DNA from 4 places in the Endozoicomonas sp. 2B-B genome. Region 1 is predicted to be linked to each of the others. Evidence: predicted binding sites of a transcription regulator. Region 1 holds the regulator's gene; each other region holds the start of a gene.

Region 1 (3,150 bases):
GCCGATCTTTGCATCAAATGTGCAGAAAAGCGGGATCGCGCCAGCTGACAGCGTCAGGGAGTCTTCAGGCTCTCTGACACTGTCTTTTCTGTCTCAGTAGAATTCGTTATCAAAGCCCTGTAACTGTCCACAAAGCTCTCGACGGGGCCTGGGTGGTGGCGATGATAGTAATTATGCCAGAGCTTACCCAGGGCATGGATATCATCATGGGGTACCTTGTGGATAGGCTTTTCGGTTCGATAATAAATCATCCAGGAAATGGCGGTAGCGTAAGAGAGGTTGGTCGCTAATTCCAGATGTGGATGAGCCAGAAATTCTCTCTGGCTGGCCAGTCCCCGTATCAAACTGGAAAGGTCGGATTTCTTCGCCAGGTAGTGATCCCAGATATTACGGTGCATTCTGGGTGAGATTTGATAAATTCCCAGAGCTTGATGATGCTCCTGTTTAAGATGAAAACCCAGGCCGGATTCTCTGGCCGCAGTTCCCAGCAGCAGGTTTTCTGCAGTAGGACTCCACATTCTCAAATGCTTCAGGGTAGGGCGAACAACATAGTGGCGCAGCTCCTTTGCACAAATACCCATTGGGATTTCCTTTGTCTTAGAGCATTATTTTCATTATTGAGATTATCGTAGCACTCAGAAAATTCTTAAGTACAGTAAAATTTAACCAACGAATACTTCGGGTGTGGAAACCACAAAAGCTCTTAATGGTCATTTTCCGATAAAACTGAATATCAGGAGATTGCAAAAGCACTAAGTACTCAGCCATACGGAATCGAATATTTCTGGCTTATAGGGCAGGTACTCTGCAAGGCGCAACGACGGGAACATAGTAGGCTATGTGACCAGAGTTGCAACGCATCACGACTGCATGGATGCAGGAGCTAGAGCAACGCAGGAGCAGTTGCCGCGAGTGCCTGAACAATAAGTCAGAAAATATGATTTCGTATGGTTGAGTACTTATATGAGGGGCATGAAAGAAAAGAAGGGGACTATTCCCCTTCAAATTCACACAGTGAGAAGACAGGAATTCCTGCTTCATTTAGTATCTTTGAACCACCAAGGTCTGGAAGATCCATAATGGCAGCTGCTTCCAGAATTTGTCCGCCCAGTTGTCTGACCAGTTGACCGGCCGCAAGCAAAGTGCCACCTGTAGCAATCAGGTCGTCAACCAGAATGACTTTATCGCCTTTCTTAATAGTGTCTGCATGAACTTCAAGCGTTGCCTTCCCGTACTCAAGTTCATAATCCTGAGCGACAGTATTGTAGGGCAGCTTTCCCTTTTTTCTAAACAGGATCAGTGGTTTGTTCAGGGCATATGACAATGCAGAGCCTATCAGGAAGCCCCGCGCATCAAGAGCGCCGATCCGGTCAAACTCAACATCCAAATAGCGATGAATGAGGCTGTCCATGACCGACCGCCAGGCTTTGGGGTTCTCGAAAAGAGTGGTCACATCCCGAAACTGAATGCCGGGCTTTGGCCAGTCAGAAACGGTTCTAATCTGTGCTTTCAGATAAGCTTCGTCAACGATCATATCTTTCCCTTAATGTCCGTTCCTGGTGCGCTTATGCGGAGGAGATAATCTGTTCCAAACCGACAGACTTTCCACCCGCCAGGGAGCATAATTGAATCGGGTCACGGATTTCAATTTCTTTGCCCACTGCGAAGATCAGATCGTTTTTCTGGAACCGGGTAAATACCCGGCTAACGGTTTCTACAGCCAGTCCCAGGTAATTGCCCATTTCATTGCGGGACATGGACAGGCGGAATGACTGGGATGAGAAGCCTCTGCGACGAAAACGACTGGCCAGGTTGATCAGGAAGGTCGCAATTCTTTCATCAGCGTTTTTCTTGGACAATAGCATCATCATCTGCTGATCTTCACGAATCTTCTTACTCATCAGACGCATCATATGACGACGCAACTCCGGGAATCGGTCGGATAGCGTTTCCAGCTGGTCAAAGGGGATTTCACAGATCATGGTGGTTTCCATGGCCTGAGCAGAGACCGGGTAGACGTCAGTATCGAGACCACTCAGGCCCAATATCTCACTGGGAAGATAGAAAGACGTAATCTGTTCCTCACCTTCATTGGTGGCGGTATAAGTTTTTAAGGCCCCGGAACGGACAGCGAAGACGCTGGTAAACCGGTCTCCTTCCAGGAACAGGTGTTCCCCCTTCTTGAGAGGGCGGCTTCGCTTGATGATGCGATCAAGCTGGTCAATGTCTTGTAGATTCAATGCCAGAGGTAGGCAGAGGGAGCTAAGACTGCAGTCTCTGCAGGCCACATGGCCAGGTTGTCGTACATTGGGCTTTGACGTCATTGAGTGGCCTCAAAGTCGTATTGGCGAAATCGCTGACGATTCTATTGAAAATGCTACCAAAGTGTAAGTCTGTGCTTTCCGAGACTAAAGCGTAATTCCTTCATACTTAAGGCTTTTTCGGAAAATACTTACTGGGTTGCGATAAGTCCGCACTAAAAAAATGTTGTACTTGATCAGTTGCCTGGCAGTTAAGTCATTGAGCTTGATGAGAAGGCTGTGAACGCTATCAATACCTATGATGCAAGAAAGATGTTCTTCAGCGCCAATGTGTCGATAACTGTACTGAATACAATTTCGTAAATCAGGGAGATTTACGCCATGAGTCTGCTCAGCTCAGTGACAGGGATTCTGTTTACTCCAACCGTGCAAGTGGCTGAACCTCGAACCTTTGAGGAACTCGTTGCCGCTGAGGATTTGACGTTCAATGATCTTTCACCACAGGAAAAGCAAATCCTGATGGCCAGAAAGGGTGAGCTGACAATTGAGGAACTCAGAGCATTAAAGCTCGAAGAGGCCGAGTGTGCTGAGCTTGAAGAGGCGCATCGTATCCGGCTTCAAAAAAGTGCGATCTGGGATGGCCGCAGAATTGCTGTCACGATAGCCAAGGGAACCGGGGTTCTAGTCGTCGGTGCTTTTGCCGCCGGGGCCGCTTCTGTATCGGTGCCTGTTGCTGCCGGACTGGCTGTATGTTCAGGGGTGGGCTACCTGTTTTATCTGCGGACCCATTCAGGCGAGCTGGAAACACGTTCAAAGCAACTGACTGATTTTGTCATTACCCATGCACAACCCCAGAGAATCATTCGGGAACAGCTGGAGCTAAGAGAGT
Region 2 (3,150 bases), 890 kb from region 1:
TTAAGGCCCTGAACATAAAACGCAAACAACTCGATAAAGCCATTCAACTCTACAATGAAGCTCACCGCGCCTACCTGAAACAGGGACGGGACAGCGACAAACTCAAACGCGCCCTGAAGTACTGGCAAAAACTCTCCACACTCCATCAGCACAACCCTAAAGAGAACTTAAAACGCAGCCTGACTATTTCAGAGCAGAGTATCGAACTGGACGATGATACCAGAATGGAGGTTGCCAACCGTCTGGAAGCGTTTTCAAAGGAAACCCGCTTGAGAAAAGATAGCCATCGAGTCCACTCCCTGTCGCCTGCACGGAGATACCTGACAGAAACACGTGCCAGGGAGGTGGCCATCGAGGTGGCAACTATTCTAGACCCTTACATACATCTTCATGACCCACAGATTCAGAGGGCTATTGAGAGTTCCAATGCTTCCAGCCTGGCTTTTCTTGAGCCCGGTATGAGCGCCAGGACCAAGGCAGCGCTGGGAGAAGCTTTGGCCGCAGATGTTGACAAAAACCTCTCGGCCAGTGCCGAGAAACTGGCCCAGAACCTGATCCGTTACTATCGCGTCCCCCTGAGTGAGAGAACCATTAACTTCCTGGTACACACCTATCAGGCCGATTTGAAACGATTACAGTTCATTGCCCAGTTCGAGAGCCCTATGAGCGCTCGCTATTCACTGGATAATATTTCGCCCATCGAAGTTCCCCCTGCCAGTAACAAATGGCAAATTGACTTATACAACGCCAATAAAGTCATCAGCAAATACAGCTCTGCCAGAAGCCATGGCTGAGTCACCTCTCAGCCCATCCTGATAACAATCAACCGAGCAAATATTTTCTATATGCCAATCAGAAATACTGATAGACAGTTATTACATCTATCAGCATTCCTTATAGCCAAAAATTCACTTTACATTTCGAATGTTTCGTTTTTACACAGTGATTTATTCTTTATATTCAAACAAAAAACATTTATATCCCTAAAAAACACCTGGATAACAATATATTTTAAACATTTTTGATGAAGATCAAACTTTGCGTCCTACTGTAGTTCATATACGTAACAAATCCGAGTAACATGTCCACAAATCTGTTTAACCAGCCACAGATTGATCCAGACCCATCTAAAACTCGTATATACCGGCGCACCGGCCACATACATGCATTTAGCATGTATCTATTATCCAGAATGCGCGGTAACTGCAGCACAAAAAGGACCTCTGTGGCAGCATGCATTTTCTGATTTCCAGTACGGATTTGATTTAACACTGTCATAAACGAGGAGCACCATGATTACAGACGAAATCATCGACCTGTCGCGATTCCAGTTCGCGATGACAGCACTCTATCACTTCCTCTTTGTGCCGCTGACCCTGGGCATGACCTTCATTCTGGCGATCATGGAGTCGGTTTATGTTATGACCGGCAAACAAGTCTATCGGGATATGACCAAATTCTGGGGTAAATTGTTCGGTATTAACTTTGCACTCGGCGTTGCTACCGGCCTCACCATGGAATTTCAGTTCGGAACCAACTGGTCATACTACTCCCATTATGTTGGTGACATTTTTGGTGCTCCACTGGCCATTGAAGCCCTGATGGCCTTCTTCCTCGAGTCAACGTTTGTCGGCATGTTCTTCTTCGGCTGGGACCGACTCAGTAAAGTTCAGCATCTGGCTTGTACCTGGCTCATGGCTATAGGTACTAACCTATCGGCCATGTGGATACTGATTGCTAACGCCTGGATGCAGAACCCGGTGGGTGCAGAGTTCAATTATGAAACCATGCGCATGGAAATGACCAACTTTGCTGACCTGATTCTGAACCCTGTAGCTCAGGTGAAATTTATTCATACGGTTTCTGCCGGTTATACAACAGGTGCCATATTTGTACTGTCTATCAGTGCCTGGTACATGCTTAAAGGCCGTGATATAGGTTTCGCACGTCGTTCATTTGCGGTAGCCGCAGGCTTTGGTCTGGCATCCATCCTCTCTACGCTTCTGCTAGGCGATGAATCCGGTTATGAACTGGGAGACGTTCAGCAGGTCAAGCTGGCAGCGATTGAGGCCGAGTGGGACACCGAACCTGCACCGGCCGCTTTTACTGTTTTTGGACTCCCCAACCAGGAAGAGCAGAAAACAGATTACGCGATCAAAATCCCTTACGTCATGGGCATAATCGCAACCCGCTCAACAAACACAGAAGTACTGGGTATCAAAGATCTGATCGACGACAAGATTCAGAGAATCAACAATGGTATCAAAGCCTACGAACTGCTTGAAAAACTTAAAAATGGTGAAGATACACCCGACAATCGTCGCGAGTTTGATAAAGTCGTGGATGACCTGGGTTATGGCTTGTTACTCAGCCGATATACCGACGACATTCGAAGCGCGACACCCCAAATGGTTCGGCAGGCTGCAGAAGAGGCTATTCCGACCGTGTGGCCACTGTTTTTCTCTTTCAGAATCATGGTGGGTCTCGGTGTTGTGATGCTCCTGCTGCTTGTAACCGCCTTCTACAAGACAGCCCGCAGAACTGAGTACAACAGCCCAACATTCCTTAAACTCTGTTTCTATTCGTTGCCACTGCCATTCATTGCCAGTGAAATGGGATGGTTCGTTGCTGAGTTTGGTCGTCAGCCCTGGTCGATCTCAGGCATACTGCCTACCTATCTGTCTGCTTCTACCCGGACAGAAGCAGACCTCTGGCTCAGCATCATTGGTTTTACTGCGCTCTACAGTATCTGCATCATTATCGAAATTTACCTGATCGTTAAATATGCCCGCAAAGGTCCTAGCAGCCTGCACACTGGCCGCTACCACTTTGAACGTAATCGTACCGACGATATGGCTCAGGCATAAAAGGAGGCCCTTATGGACTACGAAGTTCTCAAATTCATCTGGTGGGTTCTGATCGGTGTCCTGTTCATTGGCTTTGCCATAATGGACGGGTACGATCTGGGGACCGCCAACCTGCTACCTTTCATGAGCAAAACCGACGAAGAGCGTCGTATCATGATCAATGCCGTCGCCCCTCACTGGGACGGCAACCAGGTTTGGCTGATCACTTCAGGTGGCGCACTGTTTGCGGCCTGGCCTATCGTTTATGCCACAGCTTTCTCTGGCTTCTACTGGGCCATGCTGC
Region 3 (3,150 bases), on a different contig from region 1:
CGTCACTTCGTCCAACACCACAGCCGGTGGTGTTTCTACCGGCAGTGGTTTTGGCCCTCTCTATCTGGACTACGTTCTGGGTATTACCAAGGCTTACACGACTCGTGTCGGTTCTGGTCCTTTCCCGACCGAGCTGTTTGACGATGTGGGTATGCACCTGGCCAGGAAAGGCAATGAGTTTGGTGCGACCACTGGCCGTCCCCGTCGTTGTGGCTGGTTTGACGCTGTGGCTCTGCGTCAGTCTGTTCAGATCAACTCCGTATCCGGTCTCTGTCTGACCAAGCTGGATGTTCTGGATGGCCTGCAAACTATCAAGATCTGCACCGGTTACAAGAATGCCCGGGGTGAGTCCATTACGACCCCTGTGGATGCAGAAGAGTACGAAGCAATTCAACCGGTTTATGAAGAAGTGCCCGGCTGGTGTGAGTCTACATTTGGTGCCAGGAGCCTGAATGATCTGCCGGAAAATGCCCGCGCCTACATCCGCCGTCTGGAAGAAGTGGTGGGAACACCTATCCATATCGTTTCTACCGGCCCGGATCGTGTAGAAACCATTATTCTGGAACAGCCTTTCGGCTGATCCGGTCCCCCGCCGGATTTACTGGCGGCGGGGGCTTCTTCGCCATCAGAACCTGTAAGAAACACCGGCCATGTAAACCAGTGGGTCCAGTTCTGCGTCCAGCTTGTAGCGGTGTCCAGAGTCGTCCCTGAACTTCGCTGTGGTATTGATGTCCATATACCATACAGCAGCATTCACGGCCCAATGCTCGTTCAGTTGATAGTCAAAGCCCAGTTGTCCACTCAGGCCCAATGAACTGTCCAGTTCCAGATCGCTGAAGGTATCACTGGCGGAGCCTTTGAAATCTTCACTGAAGAAAACGGTGTAGTTCAAACCAAGTCCCAGGTAAGGCTGGAACCTGGCGTTTTTGTCCATCGGGTAGTATTGCAGGCTCAAAGTCGGTGGTAAGTGTTTAACTTCGGCAAAATCTCCCAATCCTGCCAGATCACCTTTTCCTTTCAGAGTGTGTTTGAACGGTGTCGCTGCCAGCAGCTCAACACCAAACTTATCCGACAGCATGTAGGTAAAGGAGAGTCCCAGCTGAGTGTCATTATTGACGTCAACTGTTTTGTTTTTTTCCTCAAACCCGTTGGTTTTTAATCCCCCACTGTCAACATTGGTCTGAACGCTGGCTACTCCGCCCCGGAAAATAAAATCTCCGGCCTCATAAGCCTGAGCAGAGGTAGCAGAAACAGCAATTGCTGCAGCAATAGTGAGTGAGAGAACGTTTCTGTTCATGGTGGTCCCTTGTAGGTGTGTGTAGAAAGTTTCTTTGTTAACTATTAACATTTTAATTAGTTGTTCGTGGTGCAATATTGATCTGAATCAATGCATCGTCGTGTCTGCCAACGCATATGCGGTAGGAATTAAGTTGAAAGTGTGGGCATACTAAGCAAAGATGCGCGCTAGTTACCCGGAGTAGGGTTACACTGCATACAGACATTATGTGATCACAGAGAGGTTAATAAACCCTATGCCCAAAAAAGGGTGGAAAGAACTGGACTCCCAGGCTGCTGATGAAGCAGCTCGCTACGACAACCCGATTCCCAGTCGTCTTTTTATTATGGAGACTCTGGAAAAGAGAGGGGCTCCGGCAAGCCATAAGTTACTGTGCCGTGAGTTGGGTGTAACTCTGCCTGAGCAGCAGGAAGCTTTGTTATTCCGCCTTAAAGCTATGATTCGTGATGGTCAGCTACTGGAAACCCGCAAGGGAACCTACGGTCTGTTGAGTAAAATGGATCTGATCAAAGGGCGTATTCAGGGTAATAAGGACGGCTATGGATTCCTGATTCCTGATGAGGGCGGCGAAGATTACTACCTCTCATGGCGTGAAATGCGCAAGGCTTTTGATGGTGATCGTGCGGTCATTCGTGAAACCGGAGTGGACCGCAGAGGACGACTTGAAGGTCAGATTGTTGAAGTCATAGAGCGTAATACCACCCAGTTGGTGGGTCGCTTTTACATAGAAAACGACAATGTTTTTGTCGTACCGGAAAACTCCAGAATTGATCGCGAAATTCTCATCAAGCCGGGCCCTTTGATGCCCAGCCATGGGCAATATGTTCTGGTTGAAATCCTTGAGCAGCCTGGCCGACGTGTTCAGCCGATGGGCCTGATCAAAGAAGTGTTGGGTGAACGACAAGATGCCGGAATGGAAGTGGACGTTGCATTACGCACCCATGACATTCCTCATGAGTGGCCTCCTGAAGTGGAAGAGCAGGTGGCCCGGTTCAAGCCGGAAGTGGCTGAGCGGGACAAAAAGCACCGTGTTGATCTGAGAGAGACGCCTTTCGTTACCATTGATGGCGAAGATGCCCGTGACTTTGATGATGCAGTCTACTGTGAACCCAAAAAAAGCGGCGGCTGGCGTTTATTTGTAGCCATTGCTGATGTTTCCCATTACGTGAAGCCCGGAACAGCACTGGACAAAGAAGCCTATAACAGGGGCACTTCTGTCTACTTCCCGGGACATGTTATTCCCATGTTGCCGGAAGTATTGTCAAACGGGCTCTGCTCTCTGAATCCTGAAGTGGATCGTCTGGCCATGCTGTGCGAAATGACCATCAGTGGCAATGGAAAAATTTCCGGTTACAAGTTCTACGAGGGTCTGATCCGCTCCCATGCCCGTCTGACTTATACCCAGGTTTGGGAAATGCTATCAAAGCCACTCAGTGATGAGGGCAAGGCTTTACGTCGCGAACGAAAAGCGGTTCTTCCCCATGTAGAAGAACTCTATAACCTGTTCAAGGTTCTGAAAAGTATTCGTTCTGACCGTGGCACTATTGATTTTGAAACGGTAGAAACACAGATCGTTTTCGGTCGTAACCGAAAAATCGAAAAGATTGTCCCTGCTGTCCGCAATGACGCGCACAAACTGATTGAAGAATGCATGCTTTGCGCCAATGTCTGTGCGGCCAAATTCCTTCAGAAACACAAGATTCCCGGGCTCTATCGCGTGCATGAAGGGCCTTCTATGGAGAAGCGGCTCAATCTGAACAGCTTTATTGCCAGTCTTGGCTTATCGCTGCCTGCTGGCAAGCTGAAGCCCGCTCACTTTCAGGCTTTGTTGGCATCGGTTAAAGATCGCCCCG
Region 4 (3,150 bases), 2.6 Mb from region 1:
GAATTGGAAGTCTCGATTGCAGACTGGCATCAAAAAGAAGCTGCACTGGTTTACCCGACCGGTTACTCTTCAAACGATGCCACCTTGCAATGTTTACTGAGGATGTTCCCAGAGCTAATAATCTTTTCTGATGAAAAGAATCATGCCTCCATCATTAATGGCATTCGCTCATCTAAAAACCAAAAGCACATCTTCAGACACAATGACGCAGACCACCTCGAGTCACTTCTGAAAACCGTCGACATCGATTGCCCGAAACTGATCATCTTTGAATCCGTTTACTCTATGGATGGTGACATTGCCGACATCTTTGGGATTGTTACACTAGCGAAGAAATACAGATGCTTGACTTATTTGGATGAAGTACATGCCATAGGTATGTACGGCGCACGCGGGGCGGGTATTGCGGAGGCCTTGGGCCACGAATCGGATATCGACATCATACAAGGTACCATGGCGAAAGCCATCGGCGTGATTGGTGGTTACGTTGCTGGCAACCGAACCATTATCGACTTTATTCGCTCGTTTTCGTCCGGCTTTATCTTTACCACTTCATTGCCTCCAAGCATCGCCAGAGCCTGTTTAACCAGCATCAACCACTTGAAAGCCTCGGACTCTGAGCGCCAGAAGCTCAAGTTCAATACAGCGCTCTTGCGCGCGATTTTTGCGGAGTTGGGCATTCCCATCATGGGATGCTCAGAAACGCACATTTTGCCAGTCAAGATCGGCGACGCCCGGAAATGCAAACAAGCGGCCGATCTGCTGCTGAGCAAGCATGGGATTTACATTCAGTCGATCAACTCACCAACCGTCGAGGTAGGCACCGAGCGCTTCCGGATCAATGCAACGCCCAATCACACCGAGACGCATATTCGTCACCTCGCTGAGGCAATCAAGAGCGTGTTCGTTGAGCTAGAAATCGATCAAACTGTTGCGCTTGGGTGAGCCAGAGTGAACAAGGGTTGTAAACATGGATAATTACACGCTTTCACAGATCCTGGTATCCATCGCTATTGTGTTTGACCTGTTGTCTTTCCAGTTCAAAACACGCAAACACGTGGTGTTGTGCCTGTTTATTGCGGGAGCGTTGATTGCGACGCACTTTTACTTGCTCAATGCTTTCACAGCGGCCGTGGTTATGACGATTGCGTCAATACGCTATCTGACCAGTTACTTTACGTCTCGGCCCGGGGTAAGAAACCTGTTTTTGATTGTCAATGGTGTGACACTCTTTGTTACCTACGAGTCTTTCATCAGTCTCGTGGCGTTCGTCGGCTCCTGCCTGCAAACGATAGGCGCATTCAGTAAAGACGATCGTGAGATGAGACTGATCATGATGGTGGGTGCGGTAGTTTGGTTGAGCCACAACGTTCTTGTCCTGTCCCCGATGGCCGTCGTCATGGAAGTGCTGTTCCTGCTCAGTAACATCGTGGCCTACCTGAGGTTCTACAACAAGAGCCCAATAGTGACAAAGTCCGAGTACTGAGCTTTACGTCTGTTTCATTCCAGCTAATGAACAGACATCTGGCTCCCATCGCTTAAGCACCTCATTGAGGTGCTCTCTATTGTGGTGTGTCATATATGACTACTGATGCCACATGTTCTGTTTGCTTTTTTGCTCTGGGTCAATAACCGGTTAATCTCTTTACGAAACCTTCACAACACAGTTGAACTGGTGCATTGTGACCGGTTACATTTCGTCCCAAACCATGCGCTGCCCATCAACTGTCTGCCTGTTTGAGTTCCATGGGGTTTTGATTGAGGTTTGTGCAGTGACGTTAATATCTAAGGGGTAACTATTTTGAACATTCTTGGCTATATGCAGAGATTGGGTAAGGCATTGATGCTGCCCATCGCCACTCTGCCTATTGCGGCAATCCTGTTGCGTCTTGGGCAGCCTGACTTGCTGGATATTGCCTTTGTCGCAGAAGCGGGTAACGCTATTTTCAGTAACCTGCCTTTGCTGTTTGCGATGGGTATTGCTGCCGGACTGTCAAAGGACGATGCCGGTGCAGCGGTGCTGGCGGGTGCAGTTGGCTATTTTGTCCTGACTGCCGGGGCCAAGACCATCAATGCCGACATTGATATGTCATTCTTTGGCGGCATTATTGCCGGTATTATTGCCGGTCATAGTTACAACCGTTTCCATGCGGTGGCACTGCCACCCTATCTGGCGTTCTTTGGTGGCAAGCGTCTGGTTCCGATCATGACCGGTCTGATTGCTCTGGCGGTCTCTGTAGCAGCAGGTTATGTATGGCCAGTCATCCAGTCTGCCATTGATGCATTTGCTAATGGTATCTCTGAGTCTGGCCCCATTGGACAGTTTGCCTATGGAGTGCTGAACCGTGGCCTGATTCCGGTAGGTCTGCACCATGTTGTGAACTCTGTTTTCTGGTTTGGCTTCGGTGAATTCACCAATGCTGCCGGTGAGGTAGTTACGGGCGATCTGCCTCGTTTCTTTGCCGGTGACCCCACTGCCGGTACTTTTATGGCGGGCTTCTATCCGGTCATGATGTTCGGTCTGCCAGCTGCTGCGCTGGCTATGTATCTGGCGGCGCCTAAAGAAAATCGTGCCCGTGTGGGTGGTGTTCTGCTGTCTGTCGGTGCTACTGCCTTCCTGACCGGTGTCACTGAGCCTCTGGAGTTCATGTTCGTATTCCTGGCGCCAGGTCTCTACGCTGTTCATGCCGTGCTGACAGGTTTATCTCTGGTAATCACCAATATGTTTGGTGTTCTGCATGGCTTTGGTTTCTCTGCGGGTGCCCTGGATATGGCTCTGAACTGGGGGCTGGCTACCAAGCCTGTGACCCTGGTGTTCATTGGTCTGGCTTTCTCTGTTATTTACTTCTGTGTTTTCTATTTCGCTATCAGGGCTTTCAACCTGAAGACACCGGGGCGCGAAGACGAGGAGCCGGAAACAGCAGGATCTTCTGAAGCAGTCAGTGGTTCGGAGCGCGCTCTGCGTTTCATCGAACTGTTGGGCGGTGAGGGCAACCTGACCTCTGTTGAAGCCTGTATCACCCGTCTGCGTCTGACTCTGGCCAATCGTGACCTGATCGATGAAGCTGGCCTGAAAGCCATGGGTGCCAAAGGTGTGGTGAAGCTGGGTGAAAATAACCTGCAGGTGATTCTTGGGCCTCAGGCTGAGAT

Evidence for each region. Region 1 encodes FNR, which switches genes on or off when oxygen is low (the NO sensors DNR and NnrR bind a similar motif). Its sites were predicted from a motif close to TTGATNTANATCAA; they were not measured.
Region 2: ACOMHB_RS13065 (cytochrome ubiquinol oxidase subunit I) is a predicted target of FNR. The motif match lies at 1,022-1,035, and genes of this name have one in related genera.
Region 3: ACOMHB_RS25590 (OmpW/AlkL family protein) is a predicted target of FNR. The motif match lies at 1,375-1,388, and genes of this name have one in related genera.
Region 4: nagE (N-acetylglucosamine-specific PTS transporter subunit IIBC) is a predicted target of FNR. The motif match lies at 1,616-1,629, and genes of this name have one in related genera.

The regions. Positions count from the first base shown of each region.
Region 1 covers NZ_JBLZMU010000001.1:2,544,099-2,547,248, forward strand. Annotated here, with positions in the region: gene ACOMHB_RS10525 (TraR/DksA family transcriptional regulator) at 1-48, shown strand, start outside; gene ACOMHB_RS10530 (hypothetical protein) at 54-581, opposite strand; gene ACOMHB_RS10535 (adenine phosphoribosyltransferase) at 992-1,534, opposite strand; gene fnr (fumarate/nitrate reduction transcriptional regulator Fnr) at 1,566-2,324, opposite strand; gene ACOMHB_RS10545 (hypothetical protein) at 2,643-3,150, shown strand, end outside.
Region 2 covers NZ_JBLZMU010000001.1:3,429,412-3,432,561, reverse strand. Annotated here, with positions in the region: gene ACOMHB_RS13070 (hypothetical protein) at 1-794, shown strand, start outside; gene ACOMHB_RS13065 (cytochrome ubiquinol oxidase subunit I) at 1,293-2,867, shown strand; gene cydB (cytochrome d ubiquinol oxidase subunit II) at 2,880-3,150, shown strand, end outside.
Region 3 covers NZ_JBLZMU010000002.1:304,649-307,798, forward strand. Annotated here, with positions in the region: gene ACOMHB_RS25585 (adenylosuccinate synthase) at 1-580, shown strand, start outside; gene ACOMHB_RS25590 (OmpW/AlkL family protein) at 626-1,297, opposite strand; gene rnr (ribonuclease R) at 1,533-3,150, shown strand, end outside.
Region 4 covers NZ_JBLZMU010000001.1:5,144,437-5,147,586, reverse strand. Annotated here, with positions in the region: gene hemA (5-aminolevulinate synthase) at 1-945, shown strand, start outside; gene ACOMHB_RS19170 (YgjV family protein) at 971-1,486, shown strand; gene nagE (N-acetylglucosamine-specific PTS transporter subunit IIBC) at 1,802-3,150, shown strand, end outside.